2 regions of the Allobosea sp. BE125 genome follow, and region 2 is predicted to be linked to the other one. Evidence: riboswitches for the same ligand, from Rfam matches in the RefSeq annotation. Region 2 holds a riboswitch; the other holds the start of a gene.
What was found. A riboswitch is a leader RNA that binds a small molecule or an ion and turns the genes downstream of it on or off. The one in region 2 is predicted to bind cobalamin.

Region 1: it holds a riboswitch for cobalamin, as region 2 does, so the genes downstream of both, J2Y55_RS24365 (CbtB domain-containing protein) here and J2Y55_RS22915 (class I SAM-dependent methyltransferase) in region 2, are expected to answer to the same signal.

Annotation. Positions count from the first base shown of each region.
Region 1 covers NZ_JAVDTY010000012.1:214,208-226,121, forward strand. The annotation lists gene J2Y55_RS24330 (hypothetical protein) at 1-265, shown strand, start outside; gene J2Y55_RS24335 (autotransporter domain-containing protein) at 442-4,137, opposite strand; gene J2Y55_RS24340 (D-2-hydroxyacid dehydrogenase) at 4,330-5,301, opposite strand; gene cobD (threonine-phosphate decarboxylase CobD) at 5,404-6,423, opposite strand; gene cbiB (adenosylcobinamide-phosphate synthase CbiB) at 6,438-7,418, shown strand; gene cobO (cob(I)yrinic acid a,c-diamide adenosyltransferase) at 7,425-8,036, opposite strand; gene cobU (bifunctional adenosylcobinamide kinase/adenosylcobinamide-phosphate guanylyltransferase) at 8,105-8,623, opposite strand; cobalamin riboswitch at 8,759-8,944, shown strand; gene J2Y55_RS24365 (CbtB domain-containing protein) at 8,981-9,157, shown strand; gene J2Y55_RS24370 (CbtA family protein) at 9,169-9,909, shown strand; gene J2Y55_RS24375 (DUF1636 family protein) at 9,964-10,374, shown strand; gene cobW (cobalamin biosynthesis protein CobW) at 10,371-11,408, shown strand; gene cobN (cobaltochelatase subunit CobN) at 11,415-11,914, shown strand, end outside.
Region 2 covers NZ_JAVDTY010000011.1:153,244-165,157, reverse strand. The annotation lists gene J2Y55_RS22935 (ABC transporter ATP-binding protein) at 1-24, opposite strand, end outside; gene J2Y55_RS22930 (ABC transporter permease) at 21-980, opposite strand; gene J2Y55_RS22925 (ABC transporter permease) at 977-1,930, opposite strand; gene J2Y55_RS22920 (ABC transporter substrate-binding protein) at 1,927-3,465, opposite strand; gene J2Y55_RS22915 (class I SAM-dependent methyltransferase) at 3,490-4,302, opposite strand; cobalamin riboswitch at 4,430-4,626, opposite strand; gene J2Y55_RS22910 (TonB-dependent receptor) at 4,672-6,873, opposite strand; gene zigA (zinc metallochaperone GTPase ZigA) at 6,930-8,159, opposite strand; gene J2Y55_RS22900 (OFA family MFS transporter) at 8,320-9,978, opposite strand; gene J2Y55_RS22895 (formate dehydrogenase subunit delta) at 10,078-10,347, opposite strand; gene fdhD (formate dehydrogenase accessory sulfurtransferase FdhD) at 10,344-11,186, opposite strand; gene fdhF (formate dehydrogenase subunit alpha) at 11,173-11,914, opposite strand, start outside.

The sequences.
Region 1 (11,914 bases), on a different contig from region 2:
CCTGATCATGATCGGGCGCGGACAGGTCGTGGCGGGCATCGTGATCCTCGCTGTGGCCTATCTCGCCAGCTTCCTGATCGTCGAGCGGATCTACCAGGCCGGGCGGGACAAGCTTCTGAGCTATCGCTGGCTGGCCTGGCTGATGGCGGCGATCGAGACCGTCCGCGTCAAGGCGCTGACCTGGGTCAAGGCGAGCGCGGCCTATCAATCCGCCATCCGGATCCGCGACGAGGCCAGGCGCTGGTTGCGGGGCTTGCGCGCCTGAGGGGCAGTTTGGAAACTCCGCGAGCCCTCATCCTGAGGAGCCATTCCCCTGGGAATGGTGTCTCGAAGGATGCTCCAGGAGGCTCCGGTGCGAACTGGAGCATCCTTCGAGACGCCGCTGCGCGGCTCCTCAGGATGAGGGCTGCGGGTTCCAGACCGGATAGAAGCCATTCCGGCTCAGAACGTCACGTCGATCCTGCCTCGCAGCGCATGGTCGCGCGCGCCATTGCCCAAGGCGGCATTGTAGCCAAGACCCAGCGCGACATTGCCGGCGACGCGCCAGGACAGCCCGACCTCCGCAACCATTGCATCGCGCGCCACCGGCGCGGCGTAGACCTGGAAGGGGCTCGCGGCTCCAGCAAAGGCCAGCACGGCGGTCGGCGTCGTCTCCCCGAAGGCGTGACGCCAGCCCAGCATGGCGCGGGCGAAGAGCGGCGTCGCGCCAAGCTGCGTTTCCGCGCGCAGGCCCACTATGGAGAAGCCGAGGTTCTGGTCGCGGCCATTCAAGCGCAATGCGGCCGCCCCGCCCTGCTCCGTGCCTGAATCCGAATGCACGCTCACGGCGGCGACCTGGACGAAGGGCTCGAAGGCGACGGAGCCGAGCGGCAAGGCATAGCCGACCTCGGCGAAAGCCTGGGCCGTCGCCCCCTGGCCGTCGAACCGCAGCACGTCGGAAAAGCCGCTCAGCCCGACGAAGCGGGTCAGGTTGGTCTGGTTCCAGGCATAGGCGGCGCCGGCGCGGAGATTGACCGCGCCGAAACGCGCCCCGCCATAGAGCGCGGCATGGACGGCGTCCTGCGTGCCGTCCGAGCGGCGCTGGTCGATGTCGAAACGGGTGCGGGTGAAGCCTCCGGCGACGCCGACGCGCCAGGGCGTCTCGCCGCCGCCGGAATCGAGCTCCGCGCCGAACAGCATGCCGCCGCCGCGCCGATCGAGCGAGGCCGCATTGCCGTCGCCATTGCTGCTGCCCTGCGCGCCGATCGCCTCGCCCCAGAGCTGGAAGCGCCGGGTTTCGAAAGCGGGCGCGGGCAATGTCGCCATGCGCGGCCGGCCCGGCGCATCGGCCGAGAAGGCGCCGGTCACTGCACCGGGCGATGCCGAGGAGGCGAACGGCGCGCGCAGACGGTTCATGATGGTGTCGCGCACCAGATGGCTGGTCTCGATCGCGACCGAGACGGCCTGCGCATGCGCCTCGCCCGAAAGCGCGTCGAAACCGGCGCGGGCCTCCGCCAGCGTCGAGGACACCAACGCGTCATAGACGCGATTGCCCGTCCCCAGCCCCTCGGCAGCGCGACCGGCGCTCGCCTGGTTGCGGGTGACAGCCGCGTCGGGAAAGGTGACGGCATTGCGCGCCAGCGTCAGCGCTACAGCCGTTGCGTCGTAGCTCAGCGTCGGCGTCAGGAAGGCGAAATTCGAGGTCACGCCGGAAAACTGCCCGCTGACACCGCCCTGCGCAGTCAGGATGACATAGCGGGTCGAGAGACCGTAACTGCCCTGCGCTGCCAGAAGCTGGACCTGTCCGCCGGACAAGGTCGCGGTTCCCGTCGCCGCGACCAGGTCGGATGCGCCGGCCGCATTGAGTTCGACCTGATAGGTCGAGCCCGCCGCAAAAGCGACATTCCCGGCAACTTTGAGCGTGCCGATGGAATTGCCCGGCGCGACCGTGCCGCCGGAGGCGATGACGATGCTGCCGACCGTGCCCGAGCCGCCGAGCGCGCCGCCCGCCACGGTGATGGTGGAGCTGGTCAGCGAGCCATTGACGACAAGAAGCCCGGCGAGCACCGAGGTCGGGCCGGTATAGCTGTTGGTCCCGGTCAGGATCAGCTTGCCGGAACCCTGCTTGGTCAGCGTCCCCACCCCAGCGATGTTGGCGGCAAGGGTGGTGCTGTCGGTGAAATTCGCGACGATGGCGCCATCATTCTGAATGAAAGGCGTGTCGATAGCGCCCGCCAGGCCGCCATTGCCGAGATTGAGCACGCCCAAGGAGCCGATCTGCATGCCGGCCGCGGCCCTGACCAGCCCGCCATCCGCAACCGTGAGCACGCCGGCATAGTCGCCGCCGCAGCCGCAACCGGAAGAACCGACGAGCAGGCCGTTGGTCGCATTCAGGACCGAGCCCGTCCCTGTCACCAGGACGCTTGCAGTGGGAAAGCCCAGGCTGGGATCGGGATCCGAACTGATTTGGACGAAGCCGGTGGCGTTCACGACACCACCCGCGGAAATGACGAGACTACCGGAGCCGCCGACGCTGAAGTTGCCGACGATCAAGCCGTTATCGACGTTCCAGGTCGATCCGGGGCCCGTCACCGTCACGACCGGCGCAATAATGTCTCCCTCGATACCCGCGCCGCCCTTGCTGTTCATCACCGCGCCGCCGCTGATTGTCAGCGTTGCGGGCGTGAGGTTGGCGACGACCGTGAGACCTTCGACAGTCACGGTCGAGCCCGCGCCCGTGACCTCCATCACCGATTGGACGATCAGGAAGCCGGCAGGATCCACCATATTCAAGGTGCCGCCATTGCTGACGCGCAGCGTCCCGCCCGACACCACGACGCCACCGCCTCCGCCGGCCGGATTGCCGACGCTGAGCGAGCCGCCGCTGATATCAAGCGTCGGATTCGAGCAGCCGCACAGAAGCAGGAGCCCTTCGATGCTGCTCGTCCCGGTCAAGGTGAGCATCCCCGGCCCGTCCATAGAGAGCGAGCCCTTGCCGGAGATATTGCCGGAGAAGACGGTCGCGACGGCATTGGAGCCGATCGACAAGGTGGCGCCATCGCCGATGACGACTTGGCCCGCGCCCGACAGCGAGCCGATCCCGGCCGTGAGCCCGGGCACATCCGTGACCTCGATCGTCGCGCCGGTGGCAACGCTGTAATCGGAATTCGCCGAGAACGCCGTGCCGGAATTGGCGATGAGCCGGCCCTGTATGACGCTGGTCGCACCGGAATAGTTGTTGTTGCCGGAGAGGACAAGATCGCCGAGCCCCGTCTTGGTCAGGCCACCGCTGCCGACAAGGTCGCCGGTCAGCGTGAGCACGTTGCCGTTGCTGTCGATCGTGCCGCCGCCGGCATTGAATGTGACAGTGCGCGCCGAGGCCACATTGGCGGTGATGACGAGGCCGCCGCCATCGAAGGTCAGTCCGCCCGCAAAGGTGTTGCCGAGTTGGGCATCGTGGCTGATCGAGATCCAGCCCTGATTGATCGTCGTGCCGCCATCATAGGAATTGTCGAGACTGGTCAGCATCAGCGTGCCCGCACCGGTCTTGACCAGCGAGCCGCCGACACCGCTGATGGTGCCGCTGACCGTTGTCGAGGTGCCGTCGCCGCCGACCGTGAGCTCGTTGGCGCCGAGATTATAGGAGCCCGTTCCGGCGATCGAGCCGGCGCTCAGGCGATTATCGCCGAGCGGGCCGGTGCTGCCCGAGAAATTGGTCGTCGCGCCGATATTCGTCACGATTGCCGCCGTGCCGGCCGTGCTGTTGTTGGTGAAGATCAGGCTGTTCTGATTGACCAGGGTCTGCGCCTGGCCGGAATTGTTGACGATGCCCACTCCGGTGAAGGTCAGGCTGCCGCCAGGGACGATCGTGATCGTATAGCCTGACGCGCCTGCATTGAAGGTGAAGCCCCCGAGCGTCGTAGCCGCACCAACAATGATCGCAGAGTCGATGGTGGCGCCGAAGAACGCCGTGCCGGTCGGCACCGTCGCCGGCGTCCAGTTCGCGCCAGTGTTGAAGCTCGCAGAGCCTGGACTGAACAGCCAGGTCGCGTCTTGCGCGCGGGCCGGGCCCACACAAAGCAGCGACGTGCCCGCCAGCAAAGCCAGCACGGCTAAGCGGCGGCGATACGCGCCGCGCTCTTGGCCTGTCGAATCCACGAAAACGTCGCCCCCAAATCCCAGGGCGGCAACTTAAGGGAATCTTACTCTACGGCAATGGACCACCATTCACAGGCTGGGGATCGACATTCCCAGCCATGCCGCGCGACGGCCCGCGAGTCGAACGCCCGGCATGCCGTCGCTTCGGCATGCCGGAGCGAGCCAGCCTCGGCAGCACGTTCAGACGATCGTTCAGACGATCTGGTTGCGCAGCGTCGTCTCGCCCCGCGCCAGCCTGCCGAGATTGTCGAGCAGGGCGTCGACGACATTGCCCTCATAGGCCCGCGTCTCGCCGGCGCTGTGGGGCGTGATGACGACCTGCGGCAGGCCCCAGAAAGGCGAGGATGGCGGCAGCGGCTCGTCATGGAAGCAGTCGAGCCCGGCGCCGGACAGCCGTCCTTCGGCCAGGGCGGCGAGCAGCGCGGCCTCATCCACCACCTTCCCGCGTGCGACATTGATGAGGACGGCCGTGGGCTTCATCGCGGCGAGCGCCTGGACGCCGATCAGCCCTTCGGTCTCCGCCGTCAGCGGGCAGGTCAGCGCGACGATGTCGGCCTGCGCCATGACCTCGTGCAATTGATCGGGCCGGACGATCGCCTCGATATGCGGCTGCGGCTCCGGCTGGCGGCGCACGCCGATGACGCGGATGCCGAAAGCCGAGGCGAGCGCGGCCAGGCGCAGGCCGATGCGACCGAGCCCGACGATGACCATGGTCTTGCCGCCGAGTTCGTCCTCGCGCCTGGCGCGGTCGTCGATCATCGGGCGCCAATGCTTGGCCGTCTGATTGTCGCGGGCGAGATGGATCTGGCGGGTCAGGGCCAGGACCAGCGCCATGGCGTGCTCGGCGACGGCACGCTCATTCACCCCTTGCGCGCTGGCAAGGCGGATGCCGGCGGCGGCCAGGGCCGGCTTGTCGAACTGGTCGGTGCCGGCGCTGACCGACTGGATGAAGCGCAGCTTCGGCGAGGCAGCGATCAATTCGTTGCGCCAGAGGCCGGAGACGACGAGGACATCGGCCTCCGCCGAGCGCGCCTTGAGCTCGTCGAGCGAGTTCGCCGAAAAACTCCGGGCAGCGTGGCCGCGCGTCGCGAACTCGGCCTGCAATTGATAGGCGGCGTGGGAAAAACCGATCGTCAGCTCATTGTCAGGCGGCAGCGGGGGCATTCGTCTCGTTCCTCGACAGTCAAAAGGCGTGGTCAGGTTATCGGGCGTGGTCAGGTTATCGGGAGAGCGGCGTGCTGTCCCGGCGGTCAACGCATGCTAGCTTCACGCTGGACCAGGGCCGGAGGTCGCAAAGCCCTCAAGCGCCGCCTGGAGCCTGGCCCACTCAGAAGCCGCGCCTGGCAGGCCGAAACGCAACCAGCGCGCATCGTTCTGGAAGCGGCGCAGATAGAGGCCACGGCAGCCGAGATGGGTGAAGAGCGCTGGCGCGTTGCCGGTTTCGAGCAGCCTGAACAGCGCCGTGCCGCCGACGATCCTGCCATGCGGCGCGAGCAGCGCATCGAGCCGGGCGGCATCGGCCGCGCGAGCGGCTCCGGCTTGCGCGAGCCAGGGGGAATCGGCCAGCGCAGCCGCTCCGACATGCAGCGCCGGCCCCGCCACCGCCCAGGGCCCCATCGCCGCGCGCAGGGCCTCGGTCAGCCCCGGATCGCCGATCGCGAAGCCCAGGCGCAGGCCCGCCAGCCCATATGTCTTGCCGAAGGAGCGCAGCACCAGCGTCGCCGGCGGCAATTCGGGCAGGACGCTGGCCTCCGGCGTGAAATCGGCAAAAGCCTCGTCGATGACGAGCAGACCGCCGCGCGCGGCGCATCGGGCCGCCATCGCCGCGAGCCCTTGCCGCGACACGACCCGGCCATCGGGATTGTTCGGATTGACCAGCACGACGGTGCGCGCCTCGCTCGCCCGGTCCAGGTCGCTGACGGCGCGCACCTCCGCGCCCGCCTTGGCCCAGGCCTGGGCATGCTCGGCATAGGTCGGCCCCAGCACCGCGACCGGACCGGCACCGGCGAGACGCGGCAGCAGGTCGATCAGGATCTGCGTGCCGGGCGCCGCGACGATGTCCGCGCCGTCGGGCACGCGATAGGCCGCGCGCGCCGCAGCCAGCAGCGCCGCCTCGTCATCGGCGCCCGGCAGGCGCTGCCACAGGCTTTGCGGCAGCGGCGGTAGCGGATACGAGATGGGATTGATACCCGTCGAGAGATCGATCCAGGGCTCGGGCGCGCCCGCAAACAGCGCCCGCGCCTTGGCGAGATCGCCGCCATGCCAGATTTCGCCCTCAATCACGATCGATCCCGCCTCGCATGAGCCCGCCCGACACCTTGCTTCTGCTGCTCGCCGCGCTCGCGATCGAGGCCGCGCTCGGCTATCCCCAGGGCTTGTATGCGCGGATCGGCCATCCCGTCACCTGGCTTGGCGCATTGATCGCGGCGCTCGACGACAGCCTGAACCGCGAGACCGCGTCTTATGCGGCACGCAAGGCGGCCGGGCTCGCCGCGCTCGTCATCCTGCTCTGCGCGACGATCGCCTTCGCCTCGACGGCGACCCGGCTTTGCCTCGGGCTCGGGCCGCTCGGCCTGCTGCCCCTGGCGCTTCTGGCCTCGACCCTGCTGGCGCAGCGCAGCCTCTACGAACATGTCGCTGATGTCGCCGAGGGGCTGGAGCAAGGCGGGCTTTCCGAGGGACGAAAGGCGGTTGCGATGATCGTCGGGCGCAATCCCGAAAGCCTCGACGAGGCCGGGGTCTCGCGCGCCGCGATCGAGAGCCTCGCCGAGAATTTCTCCGACGGCGTCGTTGCCCCCGCCTTCTGGCTCGGCCTCGCCGGCCTGCCGGGCTGCGCACTCTACAAGGCGATCAACACCGCCGATTCGATGATCGGCCATAAGACGCCGCGCCATCTCGCCTTCGGCTGGGCGGCGGCCAGGCTCGACGACCTCGTCAATCTCCCGGCCTCGCGGCTCACCGCGCTGTTGCTGGTCGCAGCCGCAGCCCTCGACCGGGAGGCCGATGCGGCCGGAGCCTGGAAAGCCGTGCGGCGCGACGCCCATCGCCACCGCTCGCCCAATGCCGGCTGGCCGGAGGCGGCGATGGCCGGGGCGCTCGGCCTGCGCCTCGCCGGACCGCGCATCTATGGCGAGACACGCGTCGAGGATGGCTGGATGGGGGATGGCCGCGCGGAGGCGACGGCCGCCGACATCAGGCGGGCGCTCAGGCTCTATCGCGGGGCCTGCCTGATGCTGTGGGCGCTGGCGGCGGCGGGCGTGGCGATCACGATAGCCGCCTGAAAGCTCTCAGAACTCGATCCCCGCCTGCGCCTTCACGCCCGCCGCGAAATGGTGCTTCACCAGCGTCATTTCCGTAACCAGATCGGCAGCTGCGATCAGCTCCGGCTTGGCGTTGCGGCCGGTGACGACGATGTGGAGGTCGTCCCGGCGCGCAGCGAGCGTCGCGACCACCTCGTCCAATGGCAGATAATCATAGCGTAGCGCGATGTTGAGCTCGTCGAGCACAATCAGGCGGATCGTCTCGTCGGCCATCAATTCCTTCGCCTTCTCGAAGGCGCGCCCGGCCGCGGCGATGTCGCGGGCCTTGTCCTGCGTCTCCCAGGTGAAACCTTCGCCCATGCTGTGCCAAGCGATCTGATCGCCGAAGGCGTCGAGCGCCTTGCGCTCGCCCGTCGCCCAGGCGCCCTTGATGAACTGGACCACGCCGACGCGCCAGCCATGGCCGAGCGCGCGCAGCATCAGCCCGAAAGCGGCCGTCGATTTGCCCTTGCCCGGCCCGGTGTTGACGATGAGCAGGCCCTTCTCGATCGTCTTGCCCGCAACCTCGGCGTCCTGCACCGCTTTGCGCTTCTCCATCTTGGCCTTGTGGCGGGCGGCCTCTTCAGCGTCGATCGTCATGTCACGTCACCTGCATCTCACTTCACCTGCCAGCTCACTTCACCTGCCAGCTCACTTCACCTGCCAGCTCACTTCACCTGCATGGCCAGTCCGGCGACCATGAAGACCACGTGCCGGGCCCGCGCCGCAAGGTTCTGGTGCAGGCGGCCAGCCTCGTCGCGGAAGCGCCGCGCCAGGGCATTGTCGGGCACGATGCCGAGCCCGACCTCGTTCGAAACCAGCACGACATGGCCGGAGGCTTCAGCACAGGCAGCGATGAGCTCGGCGCCAACGGACACCGTATCCTGCTCCGCCAGGATCAGATTGGTCAGCCACAAGGTCAGGCAATCGACCAGGATCGGCCGCCCTGCCGGCACGGCGCGAACAGCCTCGGGCAAGGCGAGCGGCGCGTCGACCGTGACCCAGCTTGCGGAGCGCCGCGCCCGATGCTCGGCGATGCGCGCGCGCATCTCGTCGTCATAGGCCTGGGCGGTCGCGATATAGCTCCAGGGCGCCGGCAGCGCCTCGATCAGCGCCTCGGCATGGCGGCTCTTGCCCGAGCGCGCGCCGCCGAGAACCAGGGTGAGATGAGGAAGGATCGTCGCCACAGCCGAAACCTCTACCGACATAACCGTCATTGCGAGCGCAGCGAAGCAATCCAGCGTCTCACTCTATCGCTTCCCGGATTGCTTCGCTGCGCTCGGAATGACGGCGCAGTGCATTGCACAGCACCGTCCACATGGCTAATGATCATCCCCGACGGTGCCCCGGCAACGGGGTGAAAAGGGAACGCGGTGCGATACCGCGGCTGCCCCCGCAACTGTAAGCGGTGAGTTCTGCGCCATCGGCCACTGGGAGCGATCCCGGGAAGGCGGCTCAGGACGTCGAGATCCGTGAGCCAGGAGACCTGCCGTCGTCGTTCCGCAATCCAACAGGCCGCCGGCGGGGCGGCCAGGAGAAACACGATGAATACCTCCGCTTCGCTCTCGACTTCGGCCGGCGTTTCCGAACGCGCCAAGGCCGCACTAGTCGCCCTGCTGCTCGGCAGCGTGCTGATCTTCACGGTCGGCTTCGCGCATTCGAGCAGCGTCCACAACGCCGCCCACGACACGCGCCACACGCTCGCCTTCCCCTGCCACTGAGGGGATCGGACATGGTCAATCGCGTTCTCACGGTCAGTCTCCTGGCCGGGCTTCTGGCTGGGCTCGTCATCGCCGCGCTCCAGCACGTCACCACCACGCCGCTGATCCTCAAGGCGGAAACCTATGAAGCGGCGATGCGTGCCGCCGCGCCGTCTTTCGCGTCCTTTGACGGGCAGGCCCGCATCATCCTCGCCCATGGTCCCGCCGGCGACGCCGCCGGCCATGAGCATGCCGAATGGAAGCCGCAGGACGGCTTGCAGCGCACCGCCTTCACCACGCTGGTCACGGTCGCGACCGCGATCGGCTTCGCCGCGCTGCTGCTCGGCGGCATGATCGCGGCGAATGAGACGATCGACGACAGGCGCGCGCTCGCCTGGGCGGTCTGCGGCTTCCTCGCCTTCGGCCTCGTCCCGGCGGCGGGCCTCGCACCGGAATTGCCCGGCAGCGCAGCGGCCGAACTCTTGCCTCGTCAGATCTGGTGGGTCGCGACGGCGCTGGTCACGGCTGGCGGGCTCTTCGTCTTCCTGCGCATGGAAGCCGGCTGGCTCAGAGCCCTGGCCGTACTCGCCATGCTCGTGCCGCATCTGATCGGCGCGCCACATCCGGCCGCGCCGGAGAGCAAGGTTCCAGCCGAGATCGCGGCGCATTTCACCGCATTGTCGCTCTCGATCCAGGCCGCGCTCTGGCTCGCCACCGGCCTGGCGGTCGGCGTGATCTGGCCCTGGGCGACGCGACGCGCGGCCAAGGCCTGACGCCTCGCGCGCTTCTTCCCAGGGAGCGCGCATCTCGAACACGGAGGCGTTTGCATGCCCGAGGCCGATCTCACCATACATGTCTGCACCGTCTGCCGGCGCGTGCGCGAGGACCTCGCCGAAGGCTACGACCAGCCGGGACTCGGCCTCGCAGCCGCGCTCGGCGAGCGGCTTGCCGGCAAGGCCGGGATCACCGTCGAGGCGGTCGAATGCCTCGCCGTCTGCAAGCGCCCTTGCACGGTCGCCTTCGCGGCGAACGGCAAATGGACCTATCTCGTCGGCGATCTCGACGCCGAAACCCATCTCGACGATATCGTCGGCGCGGCGGAGAGCTATGCCGCCAGCGCCAACGGCATCATTCCCTGGAAAGAGCGACCCATCCCCTTCCGCAAGGGCGTGGTCGCGCGCGTGCCGCCGCTGAGCCTGCGCGAACCGGACCTGCGCAAACAAGGATCGACATCATGAATGCCTCCCTAGCCAAAGTGCCCTGCACCATCATCACCGGCTTCCTGGGCGCCGGAAAAACCACGCTGGTGCGCCATCTGCTCGAGAATGCCGGGGGCAAGCGCCTCGCCGTGCTCGTCAACGAATTCGGCGATCTCGGCTTCGACGGCTCCTTCCTCGCCGGCTGCGGCATCGAAGGCTGCACGGAAGAGGATGTGGTGGAGCTGCCCAATGGCTGCATCTGTTGCACGGTCGCCGACGATTTCGTGCCGGCGCTGGAAAAGCTGCTGAACCGGCCGAACCCGCCCGAGCACATCCTGATCGAAACCTCGGGCCTGGCCCTGCCGAAGCCGCTGGTGACGGCCTTCAACTGGCCGGCGATCCGCTCGCGCGTCACGGTCGACGGCGTCATCGCGGTGGTCGACGGGCCGGCTGTGGCCGAGGGCCAGTTCGCCGACGATCCCGAGGCGATGGCCGCTCAAGCCGCGCAGGATTCATCGGTCGAGCACGACAACCCGCTGGAGGAGGTCTTCGAGGACCAGATCCTCTGCGCCGACCTGATCCTGCTCAACAAGAGCGATCTCGTCGATGCAGAAGCCAGGGCCCGCGTCATCGCCGAGATCAGGGAGCATCTGCCAAAGGCGATCAAGATCGTCGAGACCTCGCATGGCAAGGTCGAGCCGGCGTTGATCGTGGGGCTGAACGCCGCCGCCGAGAACGATCTCGCGGCGCGCCCCTCGCATCACGGCGAGGGCGAGGACCACGACCATGACGATTTCGACTCGGTCTCGCTGCCGCTGCCGGCCGGCCTCTCGCCCGAGACACTCTCGGCCCGCATGGGCAAGGCCGCCGAGGCCGAGGGCGTGCTGCGGCTGAAGGGCTTCACCGCCGTGCCGGGCAAGCCGATGCGCCTCGTCGTGCAGGGCGTCGGCCGCCGCGTCAGCCATCATTTCGATCGGGCCTGGGGCGCTGACGAGGCGCGCGATGGCCGGCTCGTCGTGATCGGCCTTAAGGGCTTCGACCGCACCGCCGTGGAGGCCGCGCTCGCGGGCTGAACGCGCATGCACCTTCTCCCGACCAGCGAGATCAGGCTCGACGACGGCGAAGACGCCGTCGACCTCGCCTTGCCGCCGGGGGATGTGCTGGTTCTGTCCTATGCCGACAGCGATCTCTCGGCGATTGCGGTCGCCGCCGGTATGGCTGCTGGAGCAAGCGGGCTCGATGTCCGGCTCACCTCGCTCAGGCGGCTCAAGCACCCGCTTTCGGTCGACCTGCTGGTCGAGAAGACGGCGGCAAAGAGCCGCTTCGTGCTGGTGCGCTGCCTCGGCGGCCTGGACTATTGGCGCTACGGCGTCGAGCAGTTGGCCGAGACCTGCCGGCGCGAAGGCATCGCGCTTGCCGTGCTGCCGGGCGACGACCGGCCGGATGCGCGCCTGGCGGAACACGGCACCGTGCCGGCGGCGTTCGCGGCCGAATTGCTGGGCTATTTCCATGCCGGCGGCGGTGCTGAGAACATGCGGCGGTTGCTGGGGCGGATTGGGGATTATCTCGGCGCCTCCCT
Region 2 (11,914 bases):
AATGACGAGGGCGAGCGGGCTCATCCTGCGGTCTCCTTGCCGGAATCGGGCTCCGACAAGGCCTGCCCGAGCAGCGTCGCACCGAGCACGGAGATGAAGATCGCCAGGCAAGGCGCCGCCATCTGCACCGGCGCCTCGGAAATGTAAGGCAGGAGTTCGCCGATCATCGCGCCCCATTCCGGCGTCGGCGGCTGCAGGCCCAGCCCCAGGAAGCCGAGCGCCGAGATCGACATGATCGCGGCCCCAAGCCCCAGCGTCGCCAGCGTCGTGGTCTGGCGCAGCACGGCGGGCAGGACGTGGCGGATCAATAGAGTGCGCGCCGGGAAGCCCGCCAGTCGCGCCGCCTCGACATGGGGCTCCTTGAGCTCGCCTTGCGCGATGGCGCGCGCCATCCGGGCGAATTGCGGCCACAGCGTCAATTTGATGCCGATCAGCATCGGCAGCACGCCGCCGCCAAGAAAACCGGAGATCAGCAGCGCCAGCAGGATGCCGGGAAAAGCCAGCATCAGATCGGCGAGACGCATGATCGCCATGTCGCTCCAGCGCCCGGCATAGGCAGCGATCAGGCCGAGCCCAAGACCGACTCCCGTGGCGGCGCCGACACAGGCGAGCGCGATCCCCAGCGAGCGGCCAGCCCCATGCGCCAGCCGCGCGAACACGTCGCGCCCGACATGATCCGTCCCGAGCGGATGCGCGAGCGAGGGCCCTTCGAGCGCATGCAGCAGATCCTGCATTGTGGGGTCATGCGGCGACAGCAATGGTCCAAACATGGCAAGCCCAGCCACGACGGCCAGCAGGACGAGCGGCAAGGCGAGACCAGCCTTCAACCTATATCCGCCTTCCGCCCTTACCCTGGCGAGCATTCGGAACGAATGCGTCTCGAAGGTTACGCCGGCACGCTCCGGATCATCCTGCGAAACGGAGCTGCGCGGCTCTTCGGAATGAGGCTTGGTGAGTTCGGAAAGCGCCTGCCCGCTCATGCCGCTGCCCTCGCGGCCTGGCGCGGATCCAGCGCGAGGCAGGCGAGATCGGCCAGGAGGTTGACGCCCGCATAGACCAGCCCGATCACCAGCCCCGCACCCATCACCACCGGCACGTCGCGGGCGAGCAGCGCCTTGACCAGCAATTCGCCCAGCCCCGGATAATTGAACAGCATCTCGACCACGACGAAACCGTCGACCATGTAGGCGAATTGCAGGGCGGCGAAAGTCGCGACCGGGATCGCCGCATTGCGCACACCGTGATGGCGGAAGGCCGATGCGGCCGAGCGTCCCCTGATCCGCGCAAAGGTCATGTAGAAGGCGCCGCGCACCTCGACGACCGCGTTGCGGATGACCCTGACCGAGAAGGCCGCCAGGCCCAGCGCCAGCGTCAAGGCCGGCAGGACCATATGCGCGCCTGTCCGGTAGCCCGCCGGCGGCAGCCAGCGCAGGCTGAGCGCGAAAACCGAGATCAGGCCGATGCCGACGAGGAAGCTCGGCAGCGAGGCGAGTGCCACGGCGATGCCCGTCGTCACGCGGTCGAGCCATCCTCCCGGCGCAAAACCGCAGGCGATGCCGAGCGGCAGGGCGATGAGATAGGAGACCAGCCAGCCGAGCGCGCCCAGGCCGAGCGTGAAGCGGCCATGATAGGCGATCTCCTGTCGCACCGGCTGGCGCGAGACCAGCGACTGGCCGAGATCGCCGGTCGCGACGCGGCCGAGCCAGGCGGCGTATTGCACGGCCAATGGCCGGTCGAGACCTTCCTCGCGGCGGATGCGTTCGGTCGTCTCGACCGTCACCCGCTCATCGCCGACGCGAGCCGCGGCGACGCGAAGCGCCATGTCGCCGGGCAAGGCATGCATGAAGGCAAAGCACAGTGTCGCCAGCAGCCAGGCCGTCAGCGCGGCCTGCGCGGCGCGCGCGCCCAGCAATGCGAGCGCCGGCCTCACTTCCAGGCCATCCGTTCGACCAAATAGCGCATCTCATAGGGGTCGATCGCGACGTTCTTGATCCGCCCGGAGACCGCGACGCTGTGTTCGGTCCAGGAGACCGGGACGGCGGGCATCTGGTCGTGCAGCAGGGCGATGATCTGCCCCCGCAGTTCGTCCTTGCGAGCGTCGTCGAAGCTCGCGAGATAGGCGTCCGTCAGGGCCTTGACCTGATCCCGACCATCCCAGCGCACCGTCCCCCAGACCGAGCGCTCACGCGCGAAATCGGGGATGATCGTCGCGATCGGCTCGGGCACATTGACATAGGTGCGCGAGACCAGCGTGAACTGCATGGTCCCATCCTTGATCGCGGCGGGAACGCTGTTGCCGGGACCGACCTCGATGGCGACATCCATGCCGATCCCACGCAATTGCGCCTGAATGGCCGAGGCCATGACCGGCAGCTCCGGCCGGTTGACCAGCGTCAGGAGCTTGGCCGCGAGGCGCACCCCGTCCTTGACGCGGATGCCGTCGCCTGCCGCGACCCAGCCGGCTTCGTCGAGCAGCTTGCGCGCCGCGGCGGGATCATGGGGGATGGCGGGCAGACCCTGGCGATGCCAGCCCGTCATGATCGGCGGCAGGAGCTGCGAGGCGCTCGAATCCGGATGGCGCAGGATCGCCTTGGCGATGCCGTCGCGGTCGACCGCCATGGCGATGGCGCGGCGGACGCGAAGATCGGAGAATTGCGGCAAGCCGCTGTCGAAAAACAGCGCGCGGATCCGCGGAATGGTCAGGCTCTCGACCTTCATCTGGCCGGCGGCATTGATCCGCGGCGTCGCGGTGGGGCTCAGCGTGTAGACGAGATCGGCGTCCCCAGCGATCGCGATATTGGCGCGGGTGTCGCCGTTGACCACCGCCGTGTAGCGCAGCCTGGCGATGGCGGGCCTGGTCCGCGCATAGCCTTCGAAACGATCGAGCTCCAGCGTCGTCTTGCCGTCGATCGCGGCGAGCTTGTAGGGCCCGGTCGCGACGATCTTGATGACCTTGCCGTCAGCACCATAAGCGGAGGGCGCGAGCACGATCGACGCGTAATCGCACAGGAAAGCCGGCAGCACGCTGAAGGGCGCCTTGGTACGGATCACAACGTCGGCGCCATCGAGCGACACGCTGTCGAGCGGCACGGCCGAGAGGCTCTCGCCGATGAAGGACTGCTTCAGGCTGGCCGCCACAGCCTGGGCCGTCACCGGGCTGCCGTCATGGAAGCTCAGGCCCGCGCGCAGCTTGAAGCGCCAGCTCAACTTGTCCTCGGAGACCGACCAGCTTTCGGCGATGCCGCCGACGAGCTGGCCTTCCGGCTCGACCTGCACCAGCGTCTCCGCGACCCCGAGGCGGGTCAGGATATAGCCGATATCGGCCGGATCGTTCGAGGTGTACTCCCAGGGCGCGACGACGCGCAGGACAGGTTCGCCCTGTTGGGCCAGGGACGGCATGGCCGCGAGCGGCAGAATGAACGCGCCGGCAAGCAGAAGGCGGCGGGTCAGGCCCCACGATGTCATGATTAAATCTCCGGTTAAGGCGGTTCAGCCCGGCTTGCGGGCGGACAGGATGAAGGACTGGCCCTGGGCCGCGAGCAGCCGCAGCCGCTCGCTCCAGGAGGCCGTCGCGAATTGGCGGCGCGCGATGCCGCTGAGCGGCCCGACACGCAGGGGCTCGAAGCCCGCCTCGCGCAACATCGCCTCGAGCGCCGGCGCGCGCAGGCCGTCGCGGAAATGCACGCCGTTGAGGATGCGTTGATGCGTCGCCTGATCCCAGGTCGAGGCAACCCCGGTAAGCCTGTCGACCAGCCCGGAGAGCCGCTTCAACAGCACGGATCTGCGCGAAAGCGTGACCCAGTCGCCATCGATGACGATGAGCGCCCCGCCCGGCCTGAGCACGCGCAACCAATCGGCCAAGGCGCGGGCGGGATCGATCAGCGTCCAGACCAGATGCCGGCAGATGACGAGGTCATAGGCCTCATCCGCCATCATCGTGTTCTCGGCGTCGCCGAGGTGGAAGCGAACGGCCGCATTCGCATGCTTCACTTGGGCACGGGCGATCATCGGCTCGCAGAGATCGATCGCATCGACGCTGCAGCCGAGCGAAAGCAGCACGCGCGTGATCTCGCCGGTGCCTGAGGCAAGCTCCAGCGCCCTGGCCCCGGCGGCAACCGGGGCATGGCTCGCGATCAATCGCGCCCAGGCCTCCAGCTCGGCATCGGAGCGGATCCTGTGGCCATAGGAGAGATCGAAGGTCTCGGCGCGTTTGCTCCAATAGGCGCGGATTTCGTCCTTCAGGCCGAAATTCGCTCCTCCGGAGGCGACCGCCTCGGCGTCTAGGGAGGTAGCATTCGACATCCGTCACCGGCTTCCCATGGATGGGACGCGGCCGGTGCTTCGGCGCCGTTCGAACCCGGTTGCGCGACCAGAACGCGCAAGTGAGCGACCGTCATCAGAGCTCCTTCCGGGGCACCCCGCCCGGTTGCATGGCTTCACGACGTCGGCAGGTCTCCTGGCTCGCGGGTCCAAGCTTCGTTCGGCCTTCCCGGGGCAAGCCCAGTGGCATGATCGAACGTCGCTCGCCGCTGACAGTTGCGGGGGCAGCTCCGGAATCGCGCGCTTGCGCGCGCCCACCGGATTCCCTTTTGATCTCTTTCGAGAACCGACCCCGCCAAGGAAGCACACCGCCTTGCGCCGCACAAGGCGCGATCGGCCGATCGCCCCCCATCAGAACTTCGCGCTCAGGAAGGCGCGCACGCCGCGCCCGGGCGCCACGACATCGTCCTTGCGAAAGGACACCGCGTTGCGGATCGTCTCGTTGAGCAGATTGGTGCCGTTGACGCCGGCAGTGAGCTCGATCGGCCCGAGCGGCCCGTCCTTGAGCTTGACCTTGTAGCTGAGCTCGGCGTTGAGCAGGTTGTAGCCGCTGGTCGGCGTCTCCTCGGGCGCGATCCGCTTTTGCGAGAAGGCGTGGATCAGGTTGACCTTGGCGAACCAGGCATCGCCGCCGCGCCAGAACAGCCCACCGCCGAGGCGTTGCGGCGGAATGCGCGGCACATTCTCGTCGCCGGAGAATTTTGCCCGGACGATGTCATATTGCCCCTCGACCCCGAAGACGTTCGGGCCGATCTCGAAGAGGTCGTATTGCGTCTTGAGTTCGCCGCCGAGGAAGCTGGCGTTTCGCTGGGTGTAGACCACCTGCGTCAATGCGGTGCCGGTGCCGCAGCTGGCGAAATCATCGTCGCAGCGCACGCCGGTGACGCGGCGATAGATGAAGCCCTCATAGCGCGTCGCATAGAGCGAGGCGTCGAAGCGCCAGGGACCTGCCGTGCGGCGCAGGCCCAGCTCGACCGTCTTGGCGGTCTCCTTCTTCAAGTTGGGATCGCCGATCTCGAAGGTGCCGGGCGCATCATGCGCGCCGCGCGAGAACAGTTCGGACGCCTTGGGCGCGCGCTCGGTATAGGAACCGGTCAGGCTGCCGGTGAAGCCGAAGGGCAGATCCTGCAACAGGCCGAGGCTCGCGCTCGCCGGCATGAAGCGCCGGCGCCGTGCCGAGGCGGTCGGATCGTCCGCCGTCGCAATTTGCGTCGCCGCACCGGTCTCGGGGTCGATGCCCCCAACGGTCGTGAAACCAGGCAGATAGCTGGCCGGGAAGTTCGTCGCGGTGCCTTTGACGTCGACATAGTCGATACGGCCGGCGGCCTGCAGCTTGGTGCCGGGCTGCAGCTGCAATTCGTTGAAATTATAGAAGCCGGCGCTGTTGGTGTCCGCCGGCGGCAGCAAACCACCGGCTTCCCCGGAGGTGCCGATCTCCTGGCGGCCGAGCTGCAGGCCGAAGGCCGAGGTCAGGCGGCCGATGCCGGTTTCGAGCGGCTTGAGCTGCGCCTCGACGCGCCCCTCGATCTCGCGGTTCTTGAACACGGCGGCGGTCTCGAAGCCGCCGCCCTCGTTCAGCCCCTGCTCCTGATGCCTGTAGACGGAACCGCCGACCCAGAAGCGCAAGGTGTCGATGAAGCCGCCATCGATCTGGAACTCGCCTTTGCCTGCGAGCTTGGTCTGTTCGAGGTCGATGCGGGTGCGCGTCGCCCGCGCATCGGCGCCGGGGATGCCGTAGAGGCTGGTGAAATGCGACAGCGAGACGCCGATGAAGCCGCGATTATCGGGCAGGAAATACGAGCCGCCGATCGCCTGGCCGTCGGAGCGGACATAGCTGTTGAACTGGGTGCCGCCGGGGATGTGATAATCCTCGGCATTGCGATGATAGATGTCGCCATGGACGACGAACTGGCCCGAGCGCGCATCGATCAGCGCCGAATTCTCGATGCCGCGATCGACCGAGGAGACCGAGGAGCGCGTCTCGGCATGGAAGCCCGGCGCGATCAGGAATGACGGGATGCGGTTGTTGTCGACGCTGACGACACCGCCGATCGCCTGCGAGCCATAGCGCAAGGTGCCCGGCCCGCGAATGACCTCGACGCGCTGCGCCGCCAGCGGATCGATCGGCACGCCGTGATCCTCGCCGAGATCGGAGACATCCTGCGAGCCGATGCCGTTTTCCTGGATGCGGACGCGGAAATTATCGAGGCCGCGAATGATCGGACGGTCAGCCGCGCCGGGCGCGAAGCCCGAATTGGTGATGCCCGGCTGGTTGGCGAGCTGGTCGCCGAGCGTGCGGCCGCCATTGCGCAGGAGTTCGCCCGCGGTCAGGAAGCTGACCGAGGAGAAGCTGCGGTTGACCGCAACCGCGTCGCCGCTCGGCGCGGCGGCATCGGGCAGGCCGCGCGGCTGGATCGGGCTCGGCGCCGTCACGGTGATCTCGGGCAGTTCGATGGCGGTTTGCGCCAATGCGCCGGTCGCAATGATGGCGCCCAGCGCGACGCCGGCACTGAGGATGCCGGCGCGGCGCGCCGCTGCAAGGTCGATGGTCATGGGACAATCCGCTGTGAAAGGGGGCTATGCCGCCGCCCGAGGCGGCGGGAGAAAGCTCAGGCGGCCTGCCGGTCCCAGGCGGGGAACGGGTCGTCGAGCGCGAGCAGCGCTTTCGAGAGGCCTGTCGTGGAACTTCCGGTCAGGCAGGCATCGAGCGCCGCACGGATCGCGGCCTCGTCCATCTCCGGTCCGCCGATGAAGACCAGCTCCTGCCGGCGGTCGCCCCAGATCTGCGACCAGTGGCGGCGCATCAGCGAGGCGAACTCCTCCGAGCGCGGCCAGCGCTCCTGCGGCACCGCCGCCCACCAGCTGCCCAGCCCCTCCGTCCGCGTGATCCGCCCGGCGAGCGAGTATTCGCCGACCCAATGCGGCCGCGTCGCCAGCCAGAAATGCCCCTTGGCGCGGATCACCCCGGGAAAGCGAGTGTTCATCAGCGCATGCAGCTGGCGCGGATGGAACGGCCGTCGCGCCCGGTAGACGAAGGAGCGGATGCCGTATTCCTCGGTTTCCGGCACATGGTCGCGGAAGCCGAACAGCTCCTTGTGCCAGAGCGGATGCGTTTCCGCCCTCTCCTCGTTGAACAGCCGCGTGTTCAGGACCTGGTCGAGCGCCACCCGGCCGAAATCGGCCTCGACGATCTCCGCATCGGCATTGAGCCCGCGCACGACGCGGCGCACCCGGTCGCGCTCCTCGGCCGAGACCGCGCCGGCCTTGTTGATCACCACGACATCGGCGAATTCGATCTGCTCGACCAGGAGATCGACCAGCGTGCGCGCATCGCCCTCCCCGGCGGTCTCGCCGCGATCACTGAGGAAATCGCGGCTGTCGTAGTCGGCGAGCAGGTTGATGGCGTCGACCACCGTCACCATCGTGTCGAGCCGTGCGACATCGTCGAGCGAGCGGTCCTCCTCGTCGCGGAAGGAGAAGGTCGCGGCGATCGGCAAGGGCTCGGCGATGCCGGTGCCTTCGATCAGCAGGTAGTCGAAGCGGTTCTCGGCCGCGAGCCGGCGCACCTCGCTCAGGAGATCGTCGCGCAAGGTGCAGCAGATGCAGCCATTGCTCATCTCGACCAGCTTTTCGTCGGTTTTGGACAGGTCCGCCCCGCCCTCGCGCACGAGATCGGCGTCGATATTGACCTCGCTCATATCGTTGACGATGACCGCGACGCGCTTGCCCTCGCGATTATTGAGGATGTGGTTGAGCAAGGTGGTCTTACCGGCCCCGAGGAAGCCGGAGAGTACGGTCACCGGCAGGCGGCGGTCGGTCAGGAGCGAGGCTGGAGGCATGACGGGCTCGGGTGATTGCAAGAGAATTTTGTTACATTATAACATTACCGTTCTGTCAACCCGCGAAATCGCAGCCTGCCCGGGCGCCCAGGAAAGCCGCCCAGCAAAAAGGCCCGCATCGAATGATGCGGGCCTCGGTATCGTCACTGCTGCGGCTGTTTCAGCGGAACAGCGCCAGCGATTTGGACAAGGTGATCCAGACGCCCCAGGCCAGCGGAATGCCGACCACGGCCCAGGCGAGCAGCGCCGTGCCGTCGAAGCCGCCCTTGCCGATGCCGAAGGAGCCATGCGGGCCGCTCGCCGCGGCGCTGGCGGTCCTGGCCTGGAGGGCTGCGACTTCCGCATCCCTCATGAACCATTTCTGCACCACGGGCCGGACCAGCAGATTGGCGATGAAACCCGCCACCAGCATGCCCGCGAGGATATACATCGTCCGATCATAGACCTGCGCGCGCGGCACGCCGGCATTGATCTGCGCCTCGCGGATATAGTTGACCACGACGGGGCCGATGATGCCCGCCGTCGACCACGCCGTCAGCAGCCGGCCATGGATCGCGCCGACGAACTGGGTGCCGAACATGTCGGCGAGATAGGCCGGCACGGTGGCAAAGCCCCCGCCATACATCGACAGGATGATGCAGAAGAAGGCGACGAACAGCGCCAGCGACCCGGCATGGGCGGCCCAGGGCGAGAGCCCGTAAAGCACGATGCCCAGGCCGAAGAAGGTCGCATAGGTCAGCTTGCGGCCGAGCTTGTCCGAGAGCGAGGCCCAGAAGAAGCGCCCGGCGATGTTGAACAGCGAGAGCAGGCCGACGAAGGCCGCAGCAATCGTGGCGATCTGCTTCTTCTGCTCGGCGTCGAGCGCGGCGAACCCGATCTCCGGCTTGCCGATCAGCGAGCCGGCGAAGATCTCCTGCAGCATCGGCGAGGCCATGCCGAGCACGCCGATGCCGGCGGAGACGTTGAGGCAGAGCACGGCCCAGATCAGCCAGAACTGCGGTGTCTTATGCGCGTCCTTGAGATGGACATGGCCAGAGGTGATCATCGCGTTCTGGGTCGCCGGCGGGGTCCAGCCGTCCGGGCGCCAACCCGAAGGCGGAATCCGGTAGCCGAAGGCGCCCGCCATCATGAAGACGAAGTAGATCGCCGCCATCACCACGAAGGTCTGCCAGACGCCGACCGAGGTCGGGGTCTTGAAAGCGTTCATCAGGATGTCGGCCAAGGGCGAGCCGATCATCGCGCCGCCGCCGAAACCCATGATCGCCATGCCGGTCGCCATGCCGCGCCGGTCGGGGAACCATTTCACCAGGGTCGAGACCGGCGAGATGTAGCCCAGGCCCAGCCCGATACCGCCGATGACGCCCGAGCCCAGCCACATCAGCCAGAGCTGGTGGGTGTAGACGCCGAGCGCCGAGATCAGGAGACCGCCACACCAGCACAGCGCCGAGACGAAGGCGGCCTTGCGCGGGCCCGAGCGTTCGAGCCAGCCGCCCCAGATCGCAGCCGACGAGCCGAGCAGCACGAAGAACAGCGTATACATCCAGCCGAGATCGGCGACCTTCCAGTCGCAGGCCGTGGTGAAGAGCGAGCCGATTAGCCCGACATCGGCCGCACAAGCGACCGGCTTGGTGACGCCGATGGCCTGGCTGAGCGGCAGCCAGAACACGCTGAAGCCATAGGCCATGCCGATGCAGAGATGGATGCAAAGCGCCGCCGGCGGCACCAGCCAGCGGTTGAAGCCGGCCTTCGCGATGATCCTCTCCCGGTCCAGCAGACCCGGGGCAGGCGAAACCTGCCCGATATCCTGTGCGATGCTCATGTCAGTTCCCTTTTCCCCAAGATTCTCTAATCGGGCCGGGTTGCTCCCGGCTCGTTGAAATCGCGTTGTGCACGCCTTTTTCAGGCGGGCTCTGCTCCGCTATCCGCCCCGCGCCGGCCTGATCAGCGCCAAGGCGCGCCGCACAAGGGGTTGGAGCTCCTGGGAATCGCTGGTGAACGCGGCGAGGAAATCCTCGCGCATGCGCCGGCTCCAGAACTGGTTGATGTGGTCGGCGATGGCGGGTACCGCCTGCTCGTCGGGATAGGATTTGAAGAAATCGGCGATCTGCCCGGCCATGCGCGCGAGCTTCTCGCATTGCTCGGCCTTGTAGGCGTCCCGCGCCTCCGTCGACAACGCAGCCTCACTCATCGTGCCTGCGTCTCCAGTTCAGGCGCCAGCGCCCCAGTGAAGACGATGCAGCCATCGTCACGGGCGACGCAGACGAGATTCAAGCCGAGCCGCGTCGCCCGCTCGATCGCGAGCGAGGTCGGGGCCGAGATCGAGACCAGCGTGCCGGCCCCGAAGATCGCGGCCTTCTCGACCATCTCGAAGGAGGCGCGGCTGGTGACGAGCACGAAACCACTGCTGGCCTCATGGCCGGCGCGCAAACGCGCGCCGATCAGCTTGTCGAGCGCGTTGTGCCGGCCGACATCCTCGCGCGCCGCCAGGATGGCACCTGAAGCGTCGCACCAGACGGCGGCATGGACGGCATGGGTGAGCCGGTTCAAGGGCTGGTGACGCTCCAGGCTCGCCAGGGCCGCATGGATGGCGCTCCGCGCGATCGGTTGCCCCTCCCGCGCCCCAGCCCGCGCCGTCGGCAGTTCGCTCAGCGTCTCGACGCCGCAGAGCCCGCACGAGGTCCGGCCCGAGAGATTGCGCCGCCGCGCCAGATGCTCGCGGAAGCGACCGGGCGCGAGATCGACCGTGACGACGATGCCGTCCGGCTGCGGCTGGATCGTGATGCCCCTGATCTCGTCGATACCGGTGACGATGCCCTCGGTCAGGCTGAAGCCGGCGACGAAATCCTCGAGATCCGACGGCGTCGCCATCATCACCGCATAGGGCAGATTGCCATAGACGATGCTGACCGGCGCCTCGACGGCGACTTCGGCGCTCGCTGCCAGGCTCCGGCCGCCATCGAAGCGGACCGGCTCGGCCGGCACGGCGCAGGACGCCGGAGGCTGGGCGGGTGGGCTATTCCGCGGCATCGGGCAAACGCCCCGCGATCTGGCGCAGCGAGATGTCTTCCTCGCGGTTGCGCTCCTGCCATTGCGAATAATAATTCGTCCGCCTGACTTCGACCGCGGTCACCTTGTATTCCGGGCAATTGGTCGCCCAGTCCGAGAAATCCGTGGTGATGACGTTGGCGCCGGTCTCGGCATGGTGGAAGGTCGTGTAGACCACGCCCGGCTGCATCCGCTCCGAGACCTCGGCGCGCAGGGAGATGTCGCCGGAGCGACTGGCGAGCGCGACGAGATCGCCAGATTTGATGCCGCGATTCTCGGCGTCGAAGGGGTGGATCTCCAGCACGTCCTCGTCATGCCAGGCAGAGTTGGCGGTGCGCCGCGTCTGCGCGCCGACATTGTATTGCGAGAGGATGCGCCCCGTTGTCAGGATCAGCGGGAAGCGCGCCCCGGTGCGCTCCTCGGTGGGCACGAATTCGGTGATCATGAACTTGCCCTTGCCGCGCACGAAGCGGTCGACATGCATCAAGGGCGTGCCGGTCGGCGCCTTCTCATTGCAGGGCCATTGCACGGAGCCGAGCTTGTCGAGCTTGTCATAGCTCACCCCGGCGAAGCTCGGCGTCAGCCGCGCGATCTCGTCCATGATCTCGCTGGGATGCGCATAGGCCATCTCGTAGCCGAGCGCCCGGGCGAAATCGATCGTGACCTGCCATTCGGCCTTGCCCGAGAGCGGCGCCATCACTTGCCGGACG